Regions from separate parts of the Arthrobacter sp. LFS091 genome, predicted to be linked through region 2. Evidence: riboswitches for the same ligand, from Rfam matches in the RefSeq annotation. Region 2 holds a riboswitch; each other region holds the start of a gene.

Evidence for each region. A riboswitch is a leader RNA that binds a small molecule or an ion and turns the genes downstream of it on or off. The one in region 2 is predicted to bind S-adenosylmethionine.
Region 1: it holds a riboswitch for S-adenosylmethionine, as region 2 does, so the genes downstream of both, ACNQOP_RS11020 (aminotransferase class V-fold PLP-dependent enzyme) here and ACNQOP_RS12305 (LLM class flavin-dependent oxidoreductase) in region 2, are expected to answer to the same signal.
Region 3: it holds a riboswitch for S-adenosylmethionine, as region 2 does, so the genes downstream of both, metX (homoserine O-acetyltransferase MetX) here and ACNQOP_RS12305 (LLM class flavin-dependent oxidoreductase) in region 2, are expected to answer to the same signal.

Annotation. Positions count from the first base shown of each region.
Region 1 covers NZ_JBFPFP010000005.1:168,219-175,990, forward strand. The annotation lists gene ACNQOP_RS11005 (MFS transporter) at 1-86, shown strand, start outside; gene ACNQOP_RS11010 (metal-dependent transcriptional regulator) at 104-817, opposite strand; gene ACNQOP_RS11015 (class I SAM-dependent methyltransferase) at 827-1,615, opposite strand; gene ACNQOP_RS11020 (aminotransferase class V-fold PLP-dependent enzyme) at 1,736-3,142, opposite strand; SAM riboswitch class IV at 3,176-3,289, opposite strand; gene hisN (histidinol-phosphatase) at 3,473-4,285, opposite strand; gene ACNQOP_RS11030 (ribosome small subunit-dependent GTPase A) at 4,340-5,455, opposite strand; gene aroA (3-phosphoshikimate 1-carboxyvinyltransferase) at 5,458-6,828, opposite strand; gene ACNQOP_RS11040 (DoxX family membrane protein) at 6,835-7,350, opposite strand; gene ACNQOP_RS11045 (sigma-70 family RNA polymerase sigma factor) at 7,531-7,772, shown strand, end outside.
Region 2 covers NZ_JBFPFP010000006.1:66,107-73,878, reverse strand. The annotation lists partial or broken gene ACNQOP_RS12325 (PLP-dependent cysteine synthase family protein) at 1-1,283, opposite strand, end outside; gene ACNQOP_RS12320 (MFS transporter) at 1,476-3,017, shown strand; gene ACNQOP_RS12315 (rhodanese-like domain-containing protein) at 2,981-3,436, opposite strand; gene ACNQOP_RS12310 (LLM class flavin-dependent oxidoreductase) at 3,476-4,612, opposite strand; SAM riboswitch class IV at 4,835-4,944, shown strand; gene ACNQOP_RS12305 (LLM class flavin-dependent oxidoreductase) at 4,981-6,078, shown strand; gene ACNQOP_RS12300 (NtaA/DmoA family FMN-dependent monooxygenase) at 6,133-7,548, shown strand; gene ACNQOP_RS12295 (ABC transporter substrate-binding protein) at 7,545-7,772, shown strand, end outside.
Region 3 covers NZ_JBFPFP010000004.1:174,542-182,313, reverse strand. The annotation lists gene ACNQOP_RS09105 (histidine phosphatase family protein) at 1-81, opposite strand, end outside; gene ACNQOP_RS09100 (CPBP family intramembrane glutamic endopeptidase) at 168-941, shown strand; gene ACNQOP_RS09095 (VOC family protein) at 1,025-1,663, opposite strand; gene ACNQOP_RS09090 (bifunctional o-acetylhomoserine/o-acetylserine sulfhydrylase) at 1,869-3,209, shown strand; SAM riboswitch class IV at 3,383-3,499, shown strand; gene metX (homoserine O-acetyltransferase MetX) at 3,514-4,641, shown strand; gene ACNQOP_RS09080 (winged helix DNA-binding domain-containing protein) at 4,673-5,779, opposite strand; gene ACNQOP_RS09075 (SGNH/GDSL hydrolase family protein) at 5,857-6,699, opposite strand; gene ACNQOP_RS09070 (alpha/beta hydrolase) at 6,770-7,420, shown strand; gene ACNQOP_RS09065 (RNA-binding S4 domain-containing protein) at 7,430-7,657, opposite strand; gene ACNQOP_RS09060 (DMT family transporter) at 7,681-7,772, shown strand, end outside.

The DNA.
Region 1 (7,772 bases), on a different contig from region 2:
ACCCGCCGCGCGAAGCGGCTGCCTCTGCCGGAAGCGTTACTGATACGGCGTCCGACGACGGCGGTCCCGCCAGCCAGCGCAGCTAGCCGGACGTGCGGCTGCTTCAGCGCCCCGGGAGCACGCACCCGGGGTGGACTCCTGCGCTTTGGACCCACAGGGCCGATGCGACTTCATCGGCCAGGTCAAACTCACGGCGATCCGGTCCGCTGCCGATCCTCACAACGAGTGCCCCACCGAACGGCTTGCGCCCCATAACTTCAACAGGCGCGTCCAGCGCGATGTCCTGGGCAGCCAGGTAACGGAGGAGATCGGGGTTTTCGTCGCTGATGCGGGTAATCTTCCCGGCATGGCCTTGGTCCAGTTCGATCATTTGGTACGCGTGCGGCAAGTCCACCATTCCATCTGCCGACGGAATGGGATCGCCGTGCGGATCACGGACGGGGTGCCCAAGCTTTGCTGACATGCGTTCGATGAAGGTGTCGGACACCGCATGCTCAAGCATCTCGGCTTCGTCGTGGACCTCGTCCCAGCTGTAGCCCAGTTCCTCCACAAGGTAGGTTTCGATGAGCCGGTGCCGACGCACCATGGACAAGGCCAGCCGCATGCCTTCAGCGGTCAGTCGAATGGCGCTGTAGGGCTGGTGGTCAACCAAGCCCTGGTCTTTGAGCTTGCGGACCATTTCCGAGACGGAGGAGTTGGCCACGCCCAGCCTTTGGGCGAGCTGGGAGGACGTGATCGGCTTGTCCTGCCACTCCGTATAGGAGTAGATGACCTTGACGTAGTCCTCGATCGAGGAGGAGGGCGTACTGGTCTTCACACATCAAGCCTACCGTGGCGGCGCACCCTGGACCTTGAGTGCACGCCACGTTTGCGTCACGTAGGGCACGGGGACTGTTTCGCCTGCCGCATGTCCAAGATGTTCGTGGAGGTACCACTGGAGGTTATCCATGACTTTCGCCCGGGTGGCCTCGCCGGCACGGAGGTAGTAACTGCGCGACTTCGCCAACTCCATGATGTCCTCCGGAGTCAGGGGATCCTCCCATGTGGTCAGGTGGCGTTCCAGGCCATGGAACTCCGGACCGATAACTGGCCGGAATCCCGGCTTGTGGACATCTCCTGCGTGCATGATCCGGGACAGCCTGTGGACCCAGGGAATGGACGTGTCCAGCTGGTTCCACACCAAGCCCATCGTTCCTCCGGGCCTGAGGATCCTGGCGATCTCCGTGCTGGCGGGGAGGGGGTCGCACCAGTGCCATGCCTGCGCAACGCTGACGACGTCGAATGCTGAGTCCGTCAGCCCTGTTGCCTCGGCTGTTCCCACCAGTGCGTTGACCTGCGGATAGCTTTTGCGCAGTTGTTCCAGCATGTCCGGTGAAGGATCGACGGCGGCAACCTCCAAGTCCCGCTGGAGGAGAAGCGACGTGAACTTGCCGGTGCCCGCCCCGATGTCGGCCGCTGTCCGGGCCCCTTGGGGCAGGATCCATTCCAGGGAGTCCATGGGGTATCCGGGGCGCACGCGGTCATAATGTTCCCCGCCGTCCTGGAAGCTTTGGCCCAGTTCGTGCCTGCGGGTGGCGTGGAGCTTGGGACCGCGTGGTCCTGCTGGTCCGGGAATGACCGCCGGATGACTCGCGGCTCCGGGGGACGGCGTGGACACGCGGAGCTCCTTCACAGGGTTGCCAAAAGGTACCCTACGAATTTACCGCAGCCGTGGAACCCTTTGGTGCGCGGATTCCTAGTCCACAGTGCAGGGCGCTGCGCCTGCCGTGCCCGGAGTATTGGGTGCCCATTCAGGGTAGCTGCGGTGGTCGTTCGCGGGTACCCAGCGGCCTTCGTCCACTACGTAGTCCCAGCCAAGTCCGTTGCGCTTGAGTTCCTCGATGCCTGCCAGCAACCTGGTGGCGTCCTCCAACCGGGAGCCAACGCCGAAGCTTGCCCGCAGCGAACCTGACGGCAGTCCCAGGCGCTTGAGCAGCGGGTGGGCGCAGAACCGGCCATCCCGAAGGCCGACACCGTGTTCCGCCGCGAGGTAGGCGGCGACCAAACCGGCGTCGAAGCCTTCCACGGAGAAGTTGACCACACCAATGGTGTCTACGGAATCGCTGAAGATCTTGTGGACAGAGACGCCCTCAATCGCTTCCAGGCCTTCAACAAGATAGGAACGTATGGCCGCTTCATGGTCATGCCATTCCTGCTCATCCAGGCCGGCCAACACCTGGGTGGCGCGGGCCAGGGTTGCCGCTCCCAGAACGTTGGGAGAACCGCCCTCATGGCGGGCCGGGCCGGTAGCCCAGCTGACCGAATCCAACCGGGCTTCACGGACGGCTCCGCCGCCAGCCAGGTGGGGGACGCCGGCGTCGAGCCAGTCAGGGCGCCCCACCACCACTCCAGCGCCGAACGGAGCGTAGAGCTTGTGGCCGGAGAAGACCAGGTAGTCGATGTCCGCTTCTGCGATGTTGATGCGGCGGTGGGGTGCAAGTTGGGCGGCGTCCACCACGATCCGTGCGCCGAACCCGTGGGCAAGGGAAGCCAGTTCGGCGATGGGGAGGATTTCACCGGTGACGTTCGAAGCGCCTGTGACCGCCAGCAGGCTCACGCCGCCTTGGGCGAGTTCATCGCGGAGTTTATCCAACGTTGCGGCCAGGGTTGGTGCTGCAACGACGCTTCGGTGGGGCACACCCTGCCAAGGCAGCAGGTTGGCGTGGTGTTCGATGTCCAGGTACAGGACCTCGCCAGCGACCTGGCCATCAACCACGGGGAGGCATCCGGCCAGCAAGTTCAGGGAGTCAGTGGTGTTGCGGGTGAAAATCACGGAGTCATCAGCCCGGCCGCCCACGAATTCACGCACGATGTTCCGGGAATTTTCGTAGACAGAGGTGCTGATCTGCGAAGCAAAACCCGCACCGCGGTGAACGCTGGCGTAGTAAGGCAAAACCTCGTTGAGGTGCGCCGAGACGATGGTCAGGGCAGGTGCCGATGCGCCGTAGTCGAGGTTGGCATAACGGACATGGCCGCCTTGGATCAGGGGCGCCTGCAACTCCGCGCCCGTGACAGCGGCCAGCGGACGTGCAGCAGCAACCGGCACTGCGCTTGCCTCAGCAAACGACGGAATGGTGTTGGCGTTGAACGTAACGGTGCTCATGGGACCTCACTTAAGAGGGACCCCCGCATGGGGGATCCGCGCTTGCCGTATCCGTTCCGGACCGGCCGGGTCGTCACCCGGGGCACCCCACCGCGAATGGAGGGTTGCCGGCCAGCAAACCGGGGTTTAGCGCTGGCACTCGTGACCTGTAAAAAAGGTTAGGGCATACCCATCAGCCACTCCAAAGCCGGTGGACATTGTTAAGCGCATTGTTACGTGGAACGAAAAAGTCGTCATTGGGCGAAGATAAAACGGCGGACGGCCCCAAAAGGGGTCATCCGCCGTCGAAAATTTCGTGATGGTTCGATGCGGGCCGTTCCGCAACCGGAGCTAGAGGAGGTCGTCCAGCCCAGGGTTGAGGCGCTTGAGGACCTCCGAATGCAATATCGAGTTGGTGGCCAACGCGTTACCGCCGAACGGTCCGTCTTCGCCCTCCAGTGACGTGAAGCGTCCGCCGGCTTCCGTGACGATGGGCACCAAGGCAGCCATGTCGTAGAGATTCAGCTCAGGTTCGCAGGCGATATCCACGGCGCCTTCGGCGACCAGGCAATAGGACCAGAAATCCCCGTAGGCGCGAGTACGCCAGATGTCCTCTGTGAGTCCCATGAATTCGTCGAGGTTGCCGCGTTCCTTCCAGCCGGAAAGGCTCGAGTACGACATCGACGCGTCCGCCAACCGGGAGACGTTGGAAACCTTCAGGCGTGTGGCGGAGGCGAGCGAACGGCCCATGTAAGCGCCCATGTCTTTGGCTGCCCACCACCGCTTGCCCAGAGCCGGGGCGCTCACTACGCCAACAACCGGTTCGCCTTCATCGACCAGCGCAATCAACGTTGCCCATACGGGAACACCGCGAACAAAATTCTTGGTGCCATCGATGGGATCGATGATCCAACGACGCGAGCCGTGTCCGCTGCTGCCGAATTCCTCGCCCAAGACGGCGTCGCGGGGGCGGGAACGGGACAGCTGGCCGCGAATCGCTTCCTCCGCGGCCTTATCCGCATCTGTGACGGGTGTGAGGTCCGGCTTGGTTTCGATCTGCAGGTCCAGCGCTTTGAAGCGATCCATGGTCTGGGCATCTACTGAGTCTGCGAGGACGTGGGCGAGACGCAAGTCATCGTTGTAGGTGGAAACGGGATGGGTCATGCCACCAAACTATCCTGAATCACTGGCCGCAGTGGGGACGTGAAGCCGCCACGATCAGTTGACCGTGCCCAATTCCTTGGCCTCTTTCGCTTCGAGCCGGGGATCAGCCCCAAGCAAGCGACGCAGTGAGGCAAGGCGGGCGACGCCTGACGGTCCGGCATGGCCTTCGTTGACCCACGCATCCAGTCCGCAATTGATGGCGGTTGCGTCGTGTTTGCAGCCGCGTTCGCAGCCATCCGTGCCGGGCTCCAAGTCGGGGAAGGAGCGCAGGATCCGGTCCGGGTCCACATGGGCCAAACCGAAGGAGCGGATGCCGGGAGTATCGATGATCCAGCTTCCCGTGGGGGCGTCATCGAGTTTAAGGGCGAGGGCCGACGAGGAGGTGTGCCTGCCGCGGCCCGTCACCGCGTTTACGCCGCCAGTGGCGCGTTCGGCTCCCGTCAGGGCGTTGACCATGGTGGACTTGCCCACACCGGAGTGGCCGAGCATGACAGTTACTTTTCCGCCGAGGTGGGAGCGGAGCTGCGCGACGGCATACCGGTCGAGGCGGGCGGACAGGCCGTCGTCGGAACGCGCGTCAATGCCGCCGGCCCCTGAATCGGCGGTCCGGCTGATGATTACGGGGAAGTCCAGGCTGAGGTAGTTCGCCAGCAGTTCCGCCGGGTCCTTGACGTCCGCCTTGGTGATGAGCAGCAGCGGCTCGATTCCGGCGTCATACGCGGCCACCAGGGCGCGGTCGATGAATCCGGTCCGGGGCTCGGGGTTCGCGGCCGCCACCACCACCACGAGTTGATCGGCATTGGCCACGACGACACGTTCGATCGGATCGGTGTCGTCAGCACTGCGGCGCAGGAGCGTCCTGCGCTCCTCCACCCGGACCAGGCGGGCGAGGGTATCCGGGTCTCCGGAGACATCTCCGACCAGGGCGACGAAGTCACCCGGGACCACGGGGTTACGCCGCAGTTCACGGGCCCGTGCTGCGATGACCAGGCGCTCGTTGTCGGTGTCTTCCCCGACAATTGCCCGGTACCGTCCCCGGTCTACGGTGATGATGCGCCCAATGACGGCGTCATCGTGGCTTGGGCGGTCCTTGGTCCTGGGGCGTGACCCTTTTTTGTTGGGACGGATACGGACATCGGACTCGTCCCAGGAGCGTGCGTCGCGGGCCATGGTCAGTTGCCGGCCTCTTCCGCGCCGGCAGTCCCGAGCATCCGAACCCACATGTCCGGGAACTCCGGCATGGTCTTGGATGTCGTGGCGATGTCTTCGACCTTGACCCCTTCGACAGCGAGGCCAAGGATGGCACCCGCTGTGGCCATGCGGTGGTCCGCGTAGCTGTGCACGATCCCGGAATGCAGGGCAGCCGGCCGGATAACCAAGCCGTCAGCCGTTTCCTCAGCGTCACCACCCAGCCTGTTGATCTCGGCCACCAGGGCCGCGAGCCGATCAGTTTCGTGGCCACGTAGGTGGGCAATGCCCGTGAGACGCGAAGGGCCGGCTGCAAGTGCGCAGAGCGCGGCAACGGTGGGTGCGAGTTCGCTTGTTTCGTCGAAGTCCGCGCCCTTGATCTCCTGACCACCGGTAACGGTCAGCGTCCCGTCCTGAAGGGTGACTTCCGCTCCCATCGCGGCGAGGATACTCCGCCACATGTCGCCCACCTGCGTGGTGCCGGATGGCCAGTTGGGGATGCGGACGGTTCCCTTGGTAGCCAGCGCAGCTGCCAGGAAGGGTCCGGCGTTGGAGAGGTCCTGCTCAATCCGTTGGTCAAAGGCGCTGATGGGACCGGGGGATACCCGCCAGTGGTTCGGCACCGAATCGTCCACCGAGACCCCGACGCTGCGGAGAGTCGCCACCGTCATCGAGATGTGGTCAAGGCTCGGAACGGGCTTGCCTACATGCTCCAGGTGCAGGCCCTCGGTGAAACGCGCACCCACCAGCAGCAAGGCAGAGACGAACTGCGACGAAGCGCTGGCATCGATCACCAGGTGCCCCCCGCGCACCTCCCCGGTGCCTTCCACCGTGAACGGAAGGGCCGACGGCGTCCTGCCGCCTTCAGCGGCGACAGGAACCCCGAGCGCCACCAAGGCCTCGATGATGGTGCCCATGGGTCGGTTGCGCGCATGCGGATCGCCGTCGAACACGGTAGCCCCGCGGCGCAACGCCGCGAGCGGCGGAACAAAGCGCATCACAGTTCCAGCCAGCCCGCAATCGATGGCGGTTTCTGCGCTTGTAGCCAGGGGATCCAGCGGCGTGATCAGGAGGTCGGGTCCGTAGTCGCCGTCGCCGGGTTCTTCAGTGACCGTGGCGCCGAGCTGCCGAAGGGCCTGGATCATGAGGGCAGAGTCGCGGGAATGCAGGGGAGCCCGCAGGCGTGACGGCCCATCTGCCAAAGCTGCAAGCACCAGGTACCGGTTGGTCAACGACTTCGAACCCGGGACCGTCACCGTCGCATCCACAGGGCCTTGGGCGTACGGGGCGGACCATAGCGGAAGCGAGGTTTCGGTAGCTGCTGGGTCGGTGTTGGCGGGGGTGGTGCCTGTCATGCTTCCTTATGCTCCAACTGCGTTGTCTACGGCCTTGCGAACTGCTTTGTCGGCGCGCTTGATCTGCTTGCCGGTGACCTTCCTGGCGTCGGCCGCGAGGTGCTCGGCCCGCCATGCGATGCTTGGCCGGCCCTCGGTGTCAACGGAAGCAAGCAGGACGCCTCCCGTGAGGGAAATGTTCTTGAGGAGCCGTGCCTTGCGGGCAATCCGGCCTTCCTTGGTGCTGATATCGGCTGAGCGCCACTCCACATAGGAGTTAAGGGCGGACGTCACAACCAGCACGGTTGCGGCGAAACGGGAGAGCTTGCCCAGGCCGAGCAATGTCCCGGCGCCCAGCTGGGCGCCGCCGATAACACGGGCAAGGGTCTTCTCGTCTGCCTTGAAGGGCAGGGACTCCGATGCGCGGCGCAGTACAGGCGAGAGTTGCTTCGCGGTGTCGTCCGCGTTCCGTAGCTTTTCCAGACCTGCGACGACGAAGCTGGACGCGAGCATGGGACGCGCGAGAAAACGGATAACAGACATGTCTTGCCTCCTGGATGGCTTGCCACACTATTGGATGAGTGTTGTGTTCACGGGGTGCAGTCTGCTCTAGTCTTGCACCTTTGCGGAATATTTACCCAGCGGCGGCCGTTGTGAACAACAGGTGCGGTGGAGACCGGACCGCGGCATGGTGTTGCCGCTTCGCTGAACGGAGTTGGTTTTTTGACTTTGGTTAAGGACCGGGCGGTCCTGTCAGAGCCGGGGTACGGTTCACAGCTGGTTTCACCCAAGCTGACAGTAGACTTGGCAACGATGAGCACCATTGAACCGGCCGCAGCGGCCATGTATGAAGCAGCCGAATCGTCCGCAGAGGGCACTGCGGAGGCGACGGCCGCCGTCGACGTCTCCTCTGAGACGTCCGAGCAGCGGCGTGCCCGATTCGAGCGCGACGCCATGCAGTATGT
Region 2 (7,772 bases):
ACTACAAGGCTTGCCGGGAGCCCCGCGGCAACCGTGCGGTGGGGGATGGCCGCGGTGAATGCCAAAGCGGCGGGCTCAACCGTTCCCAACGAACGCAGGGTCACCACTCCCACCACTTCACGCGGATGGACGGTTCCAAAGGTCTCGCCACGGTCCAGGACCAAGAACGCCGGATCGTCCGGCGCCATTTCCCGCCCATGAAGTTCGACGGCGGCCTCCGCCGCCGTAAGGCCGCTCGCCAGAAGCTGGACTCCGGCAGGCACGGTGGTGAGCAATGAACGGACGGTTCCTTCCGGCGTCGTGGGTTCCAGGAAGCCGAGTGAGATGAGCCAGTTGTCATCGAAGTAGGTGGAGAGATAATTCCGTCCGGAGTCGGGCAGGATCACCACGATGGTGTGTTGCTCGTCCAGGGTCGCGGCAAGGTTCAAAGCTGCTGCCAGGGCGGTGCCGCCGGTGGCACCGATCAAGAGGCCTTCCTCGCGGGCAGCACGGCGGGCGGTGAAGATGGCGTCGCGATCGCTGACGCTGATGTACTTGTCCACCAGTGCGGTGTCGAATGCTTCGGGCCAGATGTCCTCCGCCGATGCCGGGTGCAAGGGGTGACCGGCGCCTGCGGCTTATTTGAGCGATCCGTTGCCGCCGCCGTAGCGGGAGTGCTCGGGGTCTGCGGCAATGACCTGCACGCGTCCGTCGCTTGCTTGCTTCAGGAATCGCCCTGTCCCGGAGATGGTTCCGCCGGTCCCGACGCTCGCCACAAAGTGGGTGACCGACCCCTGGGTGTCGCTCCAGATCTCCGGCCCCGTGCTTTCCTGATGGGCTTGCGGGTTGGCCGGGTTGTCGTACTGCAACGCGAGCCAGGCCCCGGGAGTGGCGGCCGCGAAAGCTGCGGCCCGGTTGGCCAGATGACCGGGATCGGACCGCGGAACGAAGTCAGCCACCAGATGTACTTCGGCACCGAAGGCCCCCAGAAGCCGTACCTTATCCGCAGCAGTGGCGGCGGGTGCGAAGATCACCGAGCGGTAGCCCAACTGTGCAGCCACCAAGCTCAGACCGATGCCGGTGTTGCCGCTGGTGCCCTCCACCACAGTCCCGCCGGGGCCAAGGAGGCCGGCACTTTCTGCGGCGCGGATCATGGCCAGAGCGGCGCGGTCCTTCACGCTCCCGCCGATGTTCTGGAACTCGAGCTTCGCGTAGATGCGGGGCCGGGCACCGGCGCCAAGCCGCTTCAGCCGAAGCAGGGGAGTGCCGCCGATCGCATCCAGGACTGATTCATACACGGTCATGCCGCCCACGCTAGGACGCGGGTATTCCCTCGCAAAAAAGCGTTTCCCACCGCGTCCTTCCGTGACCGGAGCCATGCCGGGATTGCCCCAAAGAGTCACATAGGAGTCACCGGCGGTAACCCGGATTCACGCCCCTTAACCGGGTGACTTGCGATACCCAAAGCCAGCAGGAACACGCCTAGAGTCCACATCATGGGCCACGGAAACCACGCTAAACGTTCCGCTCTCTGGCTTTGCTTGGGCGCAGGGTTCATCACGCTCCTGGACCAGTCAATGTTCGTGCTGGCGGTACCGGCTATGTCTGCGTCACTGCACGCCGATTCCGGGTCCGTGCAGTGGATCCTGGCGAGCTACTCGCTGGCGTTCGGCGTCGCGCTGGTTCCCGCGGGCAGACTGGGCGACATCGTGGGACGGCGCACGCTCTTCATTGCGGGTATTGCTGTTTTCGGTGCATCCAGCTTGGTGGGTGGCCTGGCCACGGACCCGTCGCTGGTCATCATCGCCAGGCTCCTCCAAGGACTCGGCGCCGGCACCCTGAATCCGCAGGTGCTGGGTCTCCTGCAGGACATCTATTCCGGACACGACCGCGCGAAAGCGCTCGGTGCGTACGCTGCCGCCGGGGGTTCCGCTGCGGTCTGCGGACCGCTGCTCGGCGGAGTGGTCCTTTCCTTGGGCGACCCCTCGATCGGATGGAGGATCCTGTTCCTCGCCAACGTTCCCTTGGTGATGGTCCTGGTGCCGCTTGCCTTCCGGCTCCTCCCGAGGGCGGCCGGCAAACACCCCGACAACGGGACAGCGAAACCTTCCATCGACGTCCTGGGTGCCTTGCTGCTCGGCGGAGTGGTGATCGCCTCGCTCATTCCCACGATCTACGGTGCGGGCATCATTGCAGTGACATCGCTGGCGGTCGGTGCGGGGACGCTTCTGGCCTTCGCTGGCTGGGAGCTCCTTTATCAACGGCGCGGCCGAACCCCGTTGCTCAGTGCCTCCTTGGTGAAATCCAGGGGCTACGCCTTGGGTACGGTGGTGGCGCTCTGCCAGTTCGGCGTCGGTGCCGGAATGGCCGCCGTGACTGCCTTCTACTTCCTCTCCGGGGCGGGGATGGCGCCGTTGGCGGCCGCAGCGATCCTCGCGCCGCAAGCAGCAGGAATGCTGTTGGCGTCCAGCTTCAGTTGGCGCTTCCTGGCCCGATACGGTCGCGCCGGGATCGTCTACGCGCTGGTGGGCAGCCTGGCCTGCCTGATTGCCAAGGACCTCTTCGTGCAAGGGCTCGACGGCGGTACGGCGGCTCTGGCGGTGGCCGCCGTCGGACTTATCCAAGGTGTGGCAACAGGCCTTGTGGTGGCGCCAAACCAGACACTCACGCTTGCCCATGCGCCCGCAGGTGCCGCAGGAGTGGCTGCAGGCTTCTACCAGCTCAGCCAACGTTTCGCGGCGGCCCTGTGCTCAGCTGCGGCCGCAGGCATGTTCCTTCAAGCGCACGGAGCGGCCACCGGCCAAGCCTCCAAGGACGCCTTCCACCAAGGCATCGTGATGTGCTGCGTTTTGCTGGGGGTCGCACTGCTCGCCGGCGGACTCGACTGGCTTCGCGAGGGAAGGGACCGCAGAAACGCACGAGCCGCCGTCGTGGCTTCCGGAAAGGAAACCGCGACGACGGCGGCAGTGCAAACGCCGGAACGTCCGACGGCGGGAGGTACTCAGCGTTCGGAGGCCACCGAATCGGTGGACGCCTGAGCCGATTCGACAGGCGGGGCCGGTTCGACGGGCGGGGCGGTCGGCCCGGTGGTGGGGACGCCGGCGTCGCGCAGGGCCGGGAAGCCGCCGTCCACGTGGACGGCGTTGGCGTAGCCGAGGATCTGGAGCTTCTGCGCGACGGGACGTGAACCGTTGACGGAGCCGCAGAACACCACGATCTTCTGGTCCGTACCGCTGACCTGGGTCAGGCGGTGGGCGGACTCCGGGCTGAAGTCCTCCTCCACATGCTCGCGGTTGACCACCACGGCACCGGGGACGGCTCCGGTGCTGGCGCGGCCGCCTTCGCTGCGGACATCGATCAGCAGCGCGCCTTCTTCGATGAGTTTGGCCGCTTCCTGGGCGGTGATCAGCTGGGTATCCTGCACGTCGTTTTCCGGTACGGCGGTTTCGATGGACATGGTGCTCCCTTGGTTGGTGGTGGGTGGAAAATCGGATAGCTAGAGACCCCAGGCCTCGGCGAGCAACTGGTATGAGCTCTGCCGATCGGCGGGGTCATGGGCAATGGTGGTGATGAGCAGTTCCTGGGCGCCTGTGGCCCGCTGCAGAGTGCGCAGCTTGTCCCTGACCTGGTGCGGGTCGCCCACCAGCCGGGTGTCCACACGGTCTTTGACAAGGTCTTTGGCGTCAGCGTCCAAGGGCAGATCCAAGGCATCCTCCGGGGAGGGGTAGGGGATGGCACCCTGTCCGCTGCGAATACCGTGTACCCACTGGGCATAGCCGCGGGCGAGGCGCTGTGCTTGGTGTTCGTCCGGGGCCACCAGCACGTCCGCCGAGACGATCACCTGTGGTTCCTGCAGGGAAGCAGACGGTTCAAAGTGGGCCCGGTATTCGGCAATGGAGTCCAATACGCCGGCCGGTGCTACGTGATAATTCGCGCCGAAGGGAAGGCCCAACTTGCCGGCGAGGCGGGCGCTGGGACCCGCTGTTGAACCGTGGATCCAGAACTGTGGCGACTGCCCGAGGGCCGGCGTCGCGGTGACTTCTTCGCCATGCCTGGTTCGGTACCCGCCGGTGAAGAACCCGATGATGTCCTGGACGTCGTTCTCGAAGTTGTCGGTGTCTCCCGGGAAGCGGCCCAGCAGTTCACCTTGCAAACGGAATTTCCTGGGGAGGACGGCACCGAAGATGGGCCGCGGTGAAGGAATCAGCAAACCGTCAACAACGCGGTCGCCGGGTGTGTCCGTCGGGGTCACTACTCCGGGAGCCGGTTCGCTGGGCGACTTCGGCGGCCCGGAACGGCCAAAGCCAAGGTCCACACGGTCCGGGAACACCGCAGCGAGAGTGCCGATGCTCTCTGCAATCTGGAGCGGCTTGTAGTTCCCCAACAGGGTGGCCGCCGTGCCGACACGGATGGTTTTGGTGGCAGACGCAACCAACCCGGCGAGGATGTGCGGGGCAGAACCAGCAACGCCGGTGTTGAGGTGGTGCTCGGCCAGCCAGTACCGCGAGTAGCCGGAAGCCTCGGCAGTGGCAGCGAGAGCAATGGTGCTGCGCAGGGCCTCGCCGGGGGACTGCCCGGCAGAGACCGGAGTCAGGTCAAGGACGGACAGGGGAGTGACTGAAGGCTTCGGCATGGCACGACACTACGGAGCGCAGTGCCTTGGCCAAAGCCGATCCGTCACCCCGCTCAACCGGGCTAAATCCAGCGAAATGCGGCGAAACGGACCGTCACAAGGGCGCCCCCGCCGGCCTGAAGATGACGATTCTGGCAGCCCGTTGACGCGGTATTTCCCGCGTTGACGCCGCGAGTCCAGCGGTTTGTACATTCTTTGGACAGCCTCCTAGATTCAAGTTCAGGTCAAGAGTCAGCACGCCAAGGACCGGCTCGTGCTGCGGCAACCCTCAGGCATTACGTGGCGGGGTGCTCCGGAAACAGACCAGGCCGCAAGAGCGGCAAGTGAATGTCGTCCCGGCCGCTGTGCGGCCTCTGAAAGAGAGAATCATGCCTTCCACACCCGTACCCGAATTCCGCTCCCGCGTCATCGCGTTGGAGCTCGACGGCGATGGGGCCCACCCCGCGTCGTGGCGCAAGGCCCATCATGATCCGCAGGCACTATTGGGGGGCCAGCGGATCCGTGAGACCGTGCAAGCTGCGGATATCGCGGGCTTCCATATAGCTACTTTCAAGGACACCCGGGTGGTGGACCCGGGAACCACAGGAATCGCCGGCCGGATCGATGCGATCCAGCGCGCAGCTTTCGCAGCTCCGATCACCCGGTCCATCGGTCTGGTGCCCGAGGCTGGGACGATCTTTACCGAGCCGTTCCACGTGGCCACCCAGTTGGCCAGCCTGGACTATTCCTCCTTGGGCAGGGCCGGATGGCTGGTCAACGCGGAAAACCTGGAGAGGGAAGCCCTGTCAGTGGGACGCGTACAACTGAACGAAGGCGACGTCACCAGCGAAGCAGCCGACGTGGTCCAGGCAGCCCGCCGCCTATGGGACTCCTGGGAAGATGACGCGGTGATCCGCGACGTCTCCACCGGACGGTATGTGGATCGGGACAAGCTGCACTACGCCGACTTTGAAGGTGAACGCTTTTCCGTCAAGGGACCGTCCATCATTCCGCGCCCGCTTCAAGGCCAACTGGTGGTGTTCGCGCCCGCAGTGCTGCTTCCCGCCGTCGAGGCTGATGTCGCCTTGGTGTCTGCTGACACCGTTGACGATCTTCCCCGGGCCGCCCAAGCGGCTGCGACGGCAGGGGCTCCGCGGACACTCGTGGAGCTGGACGTCATCCTCGATTCCCGTGGACAAACCGCGGAGGACCGCTTTGCCGAGCTCGATTACTACGAGGAGTGGACGGGCGGCGCGCGGTACGTGGGCAGGGCTGAAGGACTGGTGGAACTGCTCACCACGCTGTTCGCATCAGCCGACGGCGTCCGCCTCAAGCCCGCAGTCCTGGACGTGGACCTCCCCGAACTTGCCACCAGGGTCCTGCCGGAACTGCATCGCTCAGGACTGGTGGTGCCGCCGCTGCCGCACGCCACGCTCCGTGAAACCTTCGGGCTTCCCCGTCCCGCAAACCGCTTCGCCGCGGCCTGACCGACGCCCGCCACAAGAGCCAACGGCCATCAGCCAGATTCAGAGAGCAGAACCATGACCAACCGTCACCGCATCGCAGGCAACGGGCAGATCCAGTTCGGTGTCTTTTTCCAAGGGGTAAACCACACCACCGTTTGGAAAGACGCACACAGCGGCTCGCAAACGGACTTCGAGTCGTTCCGCCGGGTAGCCCAAACCGCTGAACGCGGGCTCTTCTCCGCCTTCTTCCTCGGTGAAGGGCTGCGCCTCAGGGAGCACCTCGGGAAGATCCACGACCTCGATGTCGTCGGCCGTCCCGACGCCCAAACCGCACTGGCAGCGCTGGCAGCCATCACCACCAACATCGGTTTGGTGGCAACGCAGAACACTACATACAACGATCCCGCGGACCTCGCCCACCGCCTGGCCAGCCTGGACCTCCTGTCCGGCGGCCGTGCGGCCTGGAACATCGTCACCACGGACAATGCATGGACCGGCGCCAATTTCAGGCGCGGCGGGTTCCTCAAGCACGAGGACCGCTATGTCCGGGCCGAGGCGTTCGTCCAGACAGCGAAGGCCATCTGGGATTCCTGGGCTGACGGCGCAATCGCCGGGTCCCGGAATGATCCACGCTGGCTCCGCGAGGACGCCATCACCACGGTCAAGCGCCAGGATGAGAGTTTCGACGTCGAAGTCACCGGCCGGTTGCCGCGCTCCAGCCAGCAGCATCCCGTCCTGTTCCAGGCCGGCGACTCGCCGGACGGCCGTGACTTCGCCGTCAGGAATGCCGATGTGATCTTCTCGGCACACCCGGAACTGGAGGATGCCAAGAAGTTCCGCGACGACATCGTGGCCCGCACGCTCAAGGCCGGCCGCCCCGCCGACGACGTGAAGATCTTCCCCGGCCAGGAGTTCATCCTCGGTGCCACGCCTGCAGAAGCGGAAGAAAAGCACCAGTGGGTCCGCTCGCTGCAGGTGGGTCCGGAGACGGCCATCGCCTACCTTGAACAGTTCTGGGGACGGACCCTCACCGAATACGACCCCGATGGTCCTTTGCCGGACATCGACCCCGTTGTGGACGTCACCAACCCCACCCGCGGCAACGCCTTCCATGGGAAGAGCGCCAAGGACCTCGCGGCCCAGTGGCGTGCGGACGCCAAGGAAAACGGCCACTCGATCAGGCAGTTCGTGGCTGCACGTTCCCGGCTCAATGGCCGTGGCCTGGTGGGATCGTATGACGACATTGCGGACAAACTCGCCGAATATGCCCATGCCGGTGCCGTTGATGGTTTCAACATCACTCCGTGGATCGTCCCCGGCGGACTGGACGACATCGTCAACGAGCTGGTTCCCCGCCTGCAGGACCGCGGCGTCTACCGCACCGAATACGAAGGCACCAACCTCCGCGAGAACCTGGGCCTCCGTGCCCCGCTGACCCGCCGCGGATCACTCACCAGCACCCAACTCAGTGAAAGCGAAGAAGTCGCATGAGCGTCCCCAACCGTCCCGCAACCCGCACGCTGCGGAAACCTGCCGCCGTCGTCGCCGTCCTGGGAGCCGTTGCGCTCCTCGCCTCAGCTTGCGCTGGAGGGGCCGACGCCGGCACACAGCAAAGTGCCGACGCCACACCTGTGTCGGGTGGGAACCTGAACTTCGCGGTGTCGGTGGACCGTGGTTGCATCGACCCGCAGCAGGTGGGCAATAACGATGCCATC
Region 3 (7,772 bases), on a different contig from region 2:
CGTCAGGGGGATCCGATAGTCCGGCACACGGTTGTAGATGGACGTGTCGGCATTCGCGGCGGACTGGCCGTGCCGAATCATGAAAATTCTCCCAGGGGCACCCATCCCACCAAGCATAGGGCGGCGGTTCCCGGCAAAGTGGCAGGAACTGCAGGCAAGATAGGTACATGTTCCTTGCCTCCCAACGCCGGCTGCGCGCCGAAGTGCTGATTGTGCTTGGTCTTTCCCTGGGGCAGTCGGCCGTCTATTCGGTGGTGCAGCTGCTGGACAAGATGACCCGGGCGCCGTTGGCGGATGCGACCTCGACCTTGAACAGGTCCCAAAGCACCCGCGAATACTTCGACCTCACGTACCAGTTGCTGGACATCGTGTTTGCCTTGGTGCCTGTGGCTCTGGTGTTCTACTTCCTGTCCACGCATGTCCAGGCAAACCGGAATGGCGACAACGGATCAGCGTTCGCCCGGCTGGGGTTCAATTTCGCCCGGCCCGGCAAGGACCTGCTCCACGGCCTGGGACTGGCAGCAGCCATCGGTATTCCTTCGTTGGGCCTTTACGCGGCAGGAAGGGCACTGGGCATCACCACGGCGATTGTGCCAAGTGGCCTGGACGCGTACTGGTGGACGGTGCCTGTGCTGATCCTGTCCGCGATCCGGCACGGGATCGTGGAGGAAGTGATCGTGGTCGGTTACCTGATGGACCGCTTCGGTAAATTCGGGTGGAGCACGCCGGTGGCCATCGCTGTCAGCGCAGTCCTGCGGGGGAGTTACCACCTTTACCAGGGCTTTGGGCCCTTCATTGGCAACGTCGTGATGGGCCTGGTCTTCGCCTGGATCTACACGAAGACCAAGCGGGTGATGCCCTTGGTCATCGCCCACGCGTTGCTGGACATCGTAGCGTTCGTTGGGTTCAGCCTCTTCGGGAAGGCAGTGGGGCTGGGGTAGGCGGCCGTTAAAAATATCCGGCCGCCATCGGTGGGTGACGTCATTGGCACCCGCTGATGGCGGCCGAAGCTTTTGTGGAACGGTCAGATGGTAACGGCCCCGGAGGCTGTTTCGAAGGTCACAGCCATGATGCCCGGAGTACCCCGCGGTGCGATCCACTGGACGGCTACGTCCTCCAGCGGCTTTTCCACGGGTTCGCCTAACCACTCGGTCACACGTTCCGCCGAGCCCGCAATGGTGAGGCTGGACATCTTCACGTCACTTTCGTAGACCTTTGAAGGATGCAGGGTGGGGTCGCCCTCCCACTTGAGGAGGTAGGGGACCTGGGGATCGGCGATCAGGCCAAGGATGCCGATCTGCTGCCACACCAGCTCGCGGCCGTCAGGGAACTTGCGGTTCCCGGGTACGGCGGCACGGCCGAGGCGCTCCTCGAAGGGGGCGAGGTCGTCAACGGCGACGCACCAGCCCATCCAGCCGCCACCGGCAGCCGAGCGTGCACGCACTGCCTGGCCAAAGGGGGCCTTGTCGGAAGCCGGGTGGTCCAGGACCTCCACGACTTCCAGGTACTTGTTATCCGCGAGGGGAATGATCATGTTCCGGGTTCCGAAGCGCGGGTGCACTCCGCCCCGGACTGCGTCCACTCCCAATGCCGCGGAAATTCGTTCGGTAGTGGCCAAAAGGCCATCTCGTTCACAGGCGTAAGAGACGTGATCCATGCGCATGGCATCATCTTGGCACTTTGTGATCGGCGTCTCAGCTAAGCCAAGCCTTACCAACATGGGATGTTATTGCACAAGGGTGCAACAGTGTCACAAACCTACGCCGGGGGACCGAATCATTCCACCGGCGTCACAAAGCTGTCCAAGGCCCGCAGGGTGTTCCTAGACTGGCCCCAGTTCACACCACTCCATCAATTCCGTTGAAACCATGTGCCACGAACAGGAGAACTCCATGTCCCACGGATGGTCTTTCGAAACCCGCCAGATCCATGCAGGCCAAGAGCCCGACGCTGCCACCGGTGCTCGTTCGCTGCCGATCTACCAGACCACGTCCTTCGTGTTCCCCAGCGCCGAAAGCGCAGCCAACCGCTTCGCACTGGCCGAGCTCGCGCCGATCTACACCCGCATCGGAAACCCCACCCAGGATGCCGTTGAACAGCGGATCGCCAGCCTTGAAGGGGGCCTCGGCGCGCTCCTGCTCAGCTCCGGACAAGCGGCGGAGACCTTCGCCATCCTGAACATCGCCGAGGCAGGTGACCACGTTGTGGCCAGCCCCAGCCTCTACGGCGGGACCTACAACCTGCTCGCGCATACCCTGAAGAAGTTCGGTATTTCGGTTACCTTCGTCGCAGACCCGGACAACCTGGACCAGTGGCGTGACGCCGTGCAGCCGAACACCAAACTCTTCTTCGGCGAAGTGGTGTCCAATCCGCGCCAGGACGTCCTGGACATCGAAGGTATCGCAGGGGTCGCGCACCAGGCCGGGGTGCCGCTCATTGTCGACAACACCCTGTCCACTCCCTACCTGATCCGTCCCATCGAATGGGGCGCCGACATCGTGGTGCACTCCGCCACCAAATACCTCGGCGGACACGGCTCGGCAATTGCCGGCGTGATCGTGGATTCGGGGAACTTCGACTTCGGCAAGGACCCCGAGCGGTTCCCGGGCTTCAACACCCCCGATCCCAGCTACAACGGCCTGGTCTATGCCCGCGACCTCGGCAAGGACGGGGCGCTCGGCGCAAACCTCTCCTACATCCTCAAGGCCCGCGTCCAGTTGCTCCGGGACCTGGGCTCCGCCGTCGCGCCATTCAATGCCTTCCTGATCGCCCAGGGGCTGGAAACCTTGAGCCTTCGCGTGGAACGCCACGTCGCCAACGCCACCAAAGTGGCGGAGTGGCTTGAAGCGCACGACGACGTCGAATCGGTCGCCTACGCGGGTCTGCCGTCCAGCCCGTGGTACCAGCGCGGCAAGAAGTATGGCCCCAACGGCACCGGCGCCATCGTCGCGTTCAACATCAAGGGCGGCGTCGAAGCCGGCAAGCGCTTCGTGGACGGGCTGGAGCTTCACTCACACGTGGCAAACATCGGCGATGTGCGTTCGCTGGTCATCCACCCGGCCTCCACCACGCACAGCCAGTTGACCGCAGAGCAGCAGGAGATCGCCGGCGTCAAACCAGGCCTGGTGCGCCTGTCTGTTGGCATCGAGCACGTGGACGACATCATCGCCGACCTCGAAGCAGGCTTCAGGGCGGCCAAGGGAGCTTAGTGGCCCGCCTGATCCAGTAACGAACACCTTCTGTGCAGCGCCGCCCCGCGCCGTCGAATATTCGAAGGGCGGCGCTCCACAGCGCCCATTCGCGAACGATGTGACCCGAAACCGTCACAGTGTTGTCACATTCTTCGCCAGAGTGGCCCGGTTTTTCCTACACTCTTTCTATAGGTCACGAGTGCCAGCATGTAGCCCCGGCTTGCTGGCCGGCAACCCTCCTCCGCGGTGGGGTGCCCCGGGTGAAGACCTGGCCCGTTCGCGCGCAAGGCGACGGGCAAGCGCGAGGATAGGTGTCAAAGGAATGACCATCACTGCAACAGCCATACCCACAGCCGAAGAAGCGGACGGCACGGTTAAGTACGCCAGCATCGGTTCGCTCGAGCTCGAGGCCGGTGGTTTCCTTCCGGACGTTGTCCTGGCCTATGAAACGTGGGGCCGGCTCAATGCGGATGCCTCCAATGCCGTGCTCATCGAGCATGCGCTCACGGGCAGCACGCATGTGGCTCGCGGAGCAACCGACGAGGAAGGATGGTGGGAACAACTCGTCGGACCTGGCGCCACCATCGATACCACCAAGTACTTCGTGGTCTCCATCAACATCGTGGGCGGCTGTTATGGAAGCACGGGCCCGTCCTCCGAAGCGCCGGACGGCCAGCCCTGGGGATCCCGGTTCCCCCTGATCACGCTGCGCGACAGCACGGAGGCTGAAGCGCGACTCGCGGACACCTTGGGGATCAAGGCCTGGCATGCCGTACTGGGCGGATCCATGGGAGGTGCCAGGGCCCTGGAATGGGCCGTGACATTTCCCGAACGGGTTGAACGGTGCGCTGTGATCTCGGTCGGCGCCTACAGCACGGCCGAGCAGATTGCGTTCGCGCAGGCCCAGACCCTTGCCATCCGGCAGGACCCGAACTTCAACAACGGCGACTACTACGGCGGCCCAGCCCCCGAAGAGGGCCTGGCGTTGGCACGCCGGATTGCGCACATCACCTACCGCTCGGCCCTGGAACTGGATTACCGGTTTGGACGTCAGCCGCAGCCCCAGGAAACGCCGCTTGCTGCCGCCGTCCTCGCGGAGCGGGGCCGATACCAGGTGGAGAGCTACCTGGACCACCAAGGGAACAAGCTTGTCCGCCGCTTTGACGCGAACAGCTACGTTGCCATCACCGAAGCCCTGATGTCCCACGACGTGACCAGGGGGCGTGGCTCACTCCAAGACGCACTGTCCCGGACCACTGCGCAGTTCTTCGTTGCGGCGGTGGACAGTGACAGGCTTTACTTCCCCGCACAATCGCGGGAATTGGCGGCCGGGCTTCCCGGGAACGTACCGGTCCACGTCATCGAAGCCCCCATTGGCCACGACGGCTTCCTGACCGAAATCGGCCAACTGTCCGCGCAACTCCACCAGGCCTTCTTTTCCCAGTCCTAAAGCAGTGACTTCCCAGCTTAGCCTTGACGTCTCATGCCCTTTTGGTCGGGAGGCCCAGGAAACTTCCATAGCGGGCCACCTCGGCGTCCAGTGCGATGTCTTCATCCGGCGTCGTGGGCCGGTCCATCCTGATGTCGAGTTCGCAGACGCCGTTGATGAATCCGTGCCGCCACCACCCTGCCAATCGTCCGTCCACCAGCACAACGTGCAGGGGGCTGTTGTCCGTGGAAAGGTACGGTGCCGTTCCGCCGAGGTAATGCCGTGACTGGGAGTACCCCATCACGTACTCGTCATAGCACTGGATGAGGTCAACGCGTGGGAGTGCCGCCTCGTGGGGCGGCCCGGAAAGCCCCTCGACTTCTTCGGAGGCGAGGTGAAATTCCAGCCCATCGAAAGTGGCCGACCCGAGCGTTCCGGGAGCGAGCTCACGGGCAACTTCGAGCCCCAGCTTTACGTCCTTCATGGTGAGCCCGGACCAGGCTGCGCAGTCCTTCACGGTGGCAGGTCCGCGGCTGGCGAAGTACCGCAGGGCCAGCTGCCCGAGGGCCTGTTCACGGTCCGTGCCGGTCAGTGGCCCGCCCGTGGAACCCGTGATCCGTTCGTCGAACAGGGCATAGGTCTGTTTCAGCGCACCACCCGAGGATCGGACGGGGGCGCCGCTGACCAGTATCCGGCTGATTTCCGCGTGCATGAGTTGATAGATGAAGGGCAGCCCCTTGCTGGGTAAACCAGCGGCACCAAGGATCGCGGCGAGCTCTTCGCGGGTCTTGTGGGCCCCGCCTTCCACCGCCCGCGCCAGGACATTCCCGCTCCGGGCTGCGACTTCCTGGTCGAGGCCGGTTTGCCGGTACATCCCCTTGTTTCCCTGATGGAGCCGATCGGCGGACAACCCCATCAGCCAGCCGAGATCGTCCCGGTGAACAAAATGCCAGGTGGGACGGAGGATGTGGGTGCGCAGGATGGCGCCGTCCGCCACCGCCTGCTCGACATCGGCTGCGGTGACCCCGGCGTGGGGTTGGCACCTTTGGGCGAGCGTCCACCGCGCGTAAGGAAATTCCTGTGACTGGACTGCCAGCAGGTTGCGGAGGGTTTCGGCCGGCGAACCGGCGTGGGGAGCACGCAGCTGCTGGCGCCTCATTCGCAATTGCCGGACCTTTCCCGTCAGGGGAGAACCGTCATCCGACATTGGGGTCCTCCCCGGACGCGAGCCGCACGTTAGTTGCGCGGCAGCAAGGTGCCGTCGGCGCCGAAGACGGGACCCGGCGTCGGGCGCTTTGGCGTAATTCCGTCGCCAGAGGACTGGTGACGAAGCCGCCGCAGGACCCAGGGGACAAAGTACTCGCGCGCCCAGACGAGGTCCGAAGAGCGGGCTTCCCGCCACGTCCGCGGCGGAAGGGCCTTGGGCATCAAAGGCTCAAGGGTGTGCTCGACGTTAAGGGCATCCAGGACCATCATGGCGATAGTGTGATGTCCCAAAGGAGAAAAGTGCAGCCGGTCAACGTCCCACATCTGGGAATCCGACAACTGCCGAAGGGACCACATGTCCGCGATGACGGCGTCGTGCCGTGCGGCCACTGTCCGGAGGTTCTCGTTGTAGATGGCCACCTTTCCGCGGATGCGCCCCAAGACAGACGAGGCAGTGTCGGGGCCGTTGAAGAGGACCACCGTGGCACCGCCTGAACCGAGCTGAGCCACGGCGGCGTCAAGCTTTTCGGCCAGCAGGTCGGGGTCGCCGCCCGGCCGGATGAGGTCGTTGCCGCCAGCGGAGATCGAGACGAGATCGGGCTGGAGCTCAAGGCAGGGGCCCACTTGTTCGTCGACGATCTGCTGCAGCAGACGGCCCCTGATGGCGAGGTTGGCGTAGGCGAAGTCGTCGTGCCCACGGCCCAGCTCTTCGGCCACACGGTCGGCCCAGCCGCGGTAGCCTCCGGGGTTGCGGGGCTCGGGATCGCCGATGCCCTCGGTGAAGGAATCACCCAGGGCCACATACCGGCTCCAGGGGTGTTTTTGTACCGGGACTCCCGGCTTCAGCAAAGGATTATTGTCACTCACGCTCATATCCTGCCTCGTGTCTGCGACCCTACGCGACCGTAAGTTGTTACCTGTGGGCAACTGCAAGAATAGACCCATGACAGAAGCTCCCGCATTCCCCGCACCCGTTGTCCTGTGGTCCCACGACGAAGCCGAACGTGCCGGAAAGCCTTTGCTGGTCCTGCTGCATGGCTACGGCTCCAACGAGGAAGACCTCTTCAGCCTTGCCGGGATGCTGCCGGACGGTTTCGTGGTGGCTGCCCTCCGCGCTCCCATGCCGACGGGGCCCGGCTATACCTGGTTCCCGCTCACGGCGTCCATCGATTACTCCATCGACGCCGTCAAGCTTGCTGCCGATTACGCATTGGAGTGGCTCGACTCCGTCAAGGCCAACCATTCCTCAGTGACGCTCCTGGGGTTCTCAATGGGCATGGCCATGGCCACCACGATGCTCCGGTACCGGCCCGCGGACTTCGCGGCCGTCGTCGGGCTTTCCGGTTTCGTGATCGACGCCGGCGCTGACGCAGCCTTCCGTGACGACGAACTGGACGGTACCCTGCCGATGTTCTGGGGTCGTGACCAGCAGGATCCCGTCATCACCCCGGACAAGATCGAATACACCATGGGCTGGGTGCGCAAGCACGTGGACCTCACCAAGGTCCTCTACACCGGGATGTGGCACGGCATCAACCAGCAGGAGATCGGGCATGTGGGAGAGTTCCTCACCCACAAAGTGCTCACCGATTGAGCTCCGAGGTCAGGCGGCGGTGATCTTCACAGTCTGACCGTTGACCGTCACGGTGTCGCCGGGGTGGAGTTGGCGGCCGCGGCGTTCGTCGATCTCACCGTTGACCTTGACCAGGCCGTTCTTGATGAGCTCCGCGGCCTCGACGCCGTCCTCCACCAGGCTGGCAAGCTTCAGCAGCTGGCCAAGGCGGATCATGTCGTCGCGGATGGGGATCTCTTCGATTTCCGGGTTGCTCATACAGCAATGATGCCTGAAGTAGTGTGGTGACAGTGCCGCAGCCTTCTTCCCGTTCCGCCTTTCCGCTTGCCCTTGGGCTCCCGATTGCAGTAGCAACGGGCCTGGTCATTCCGCT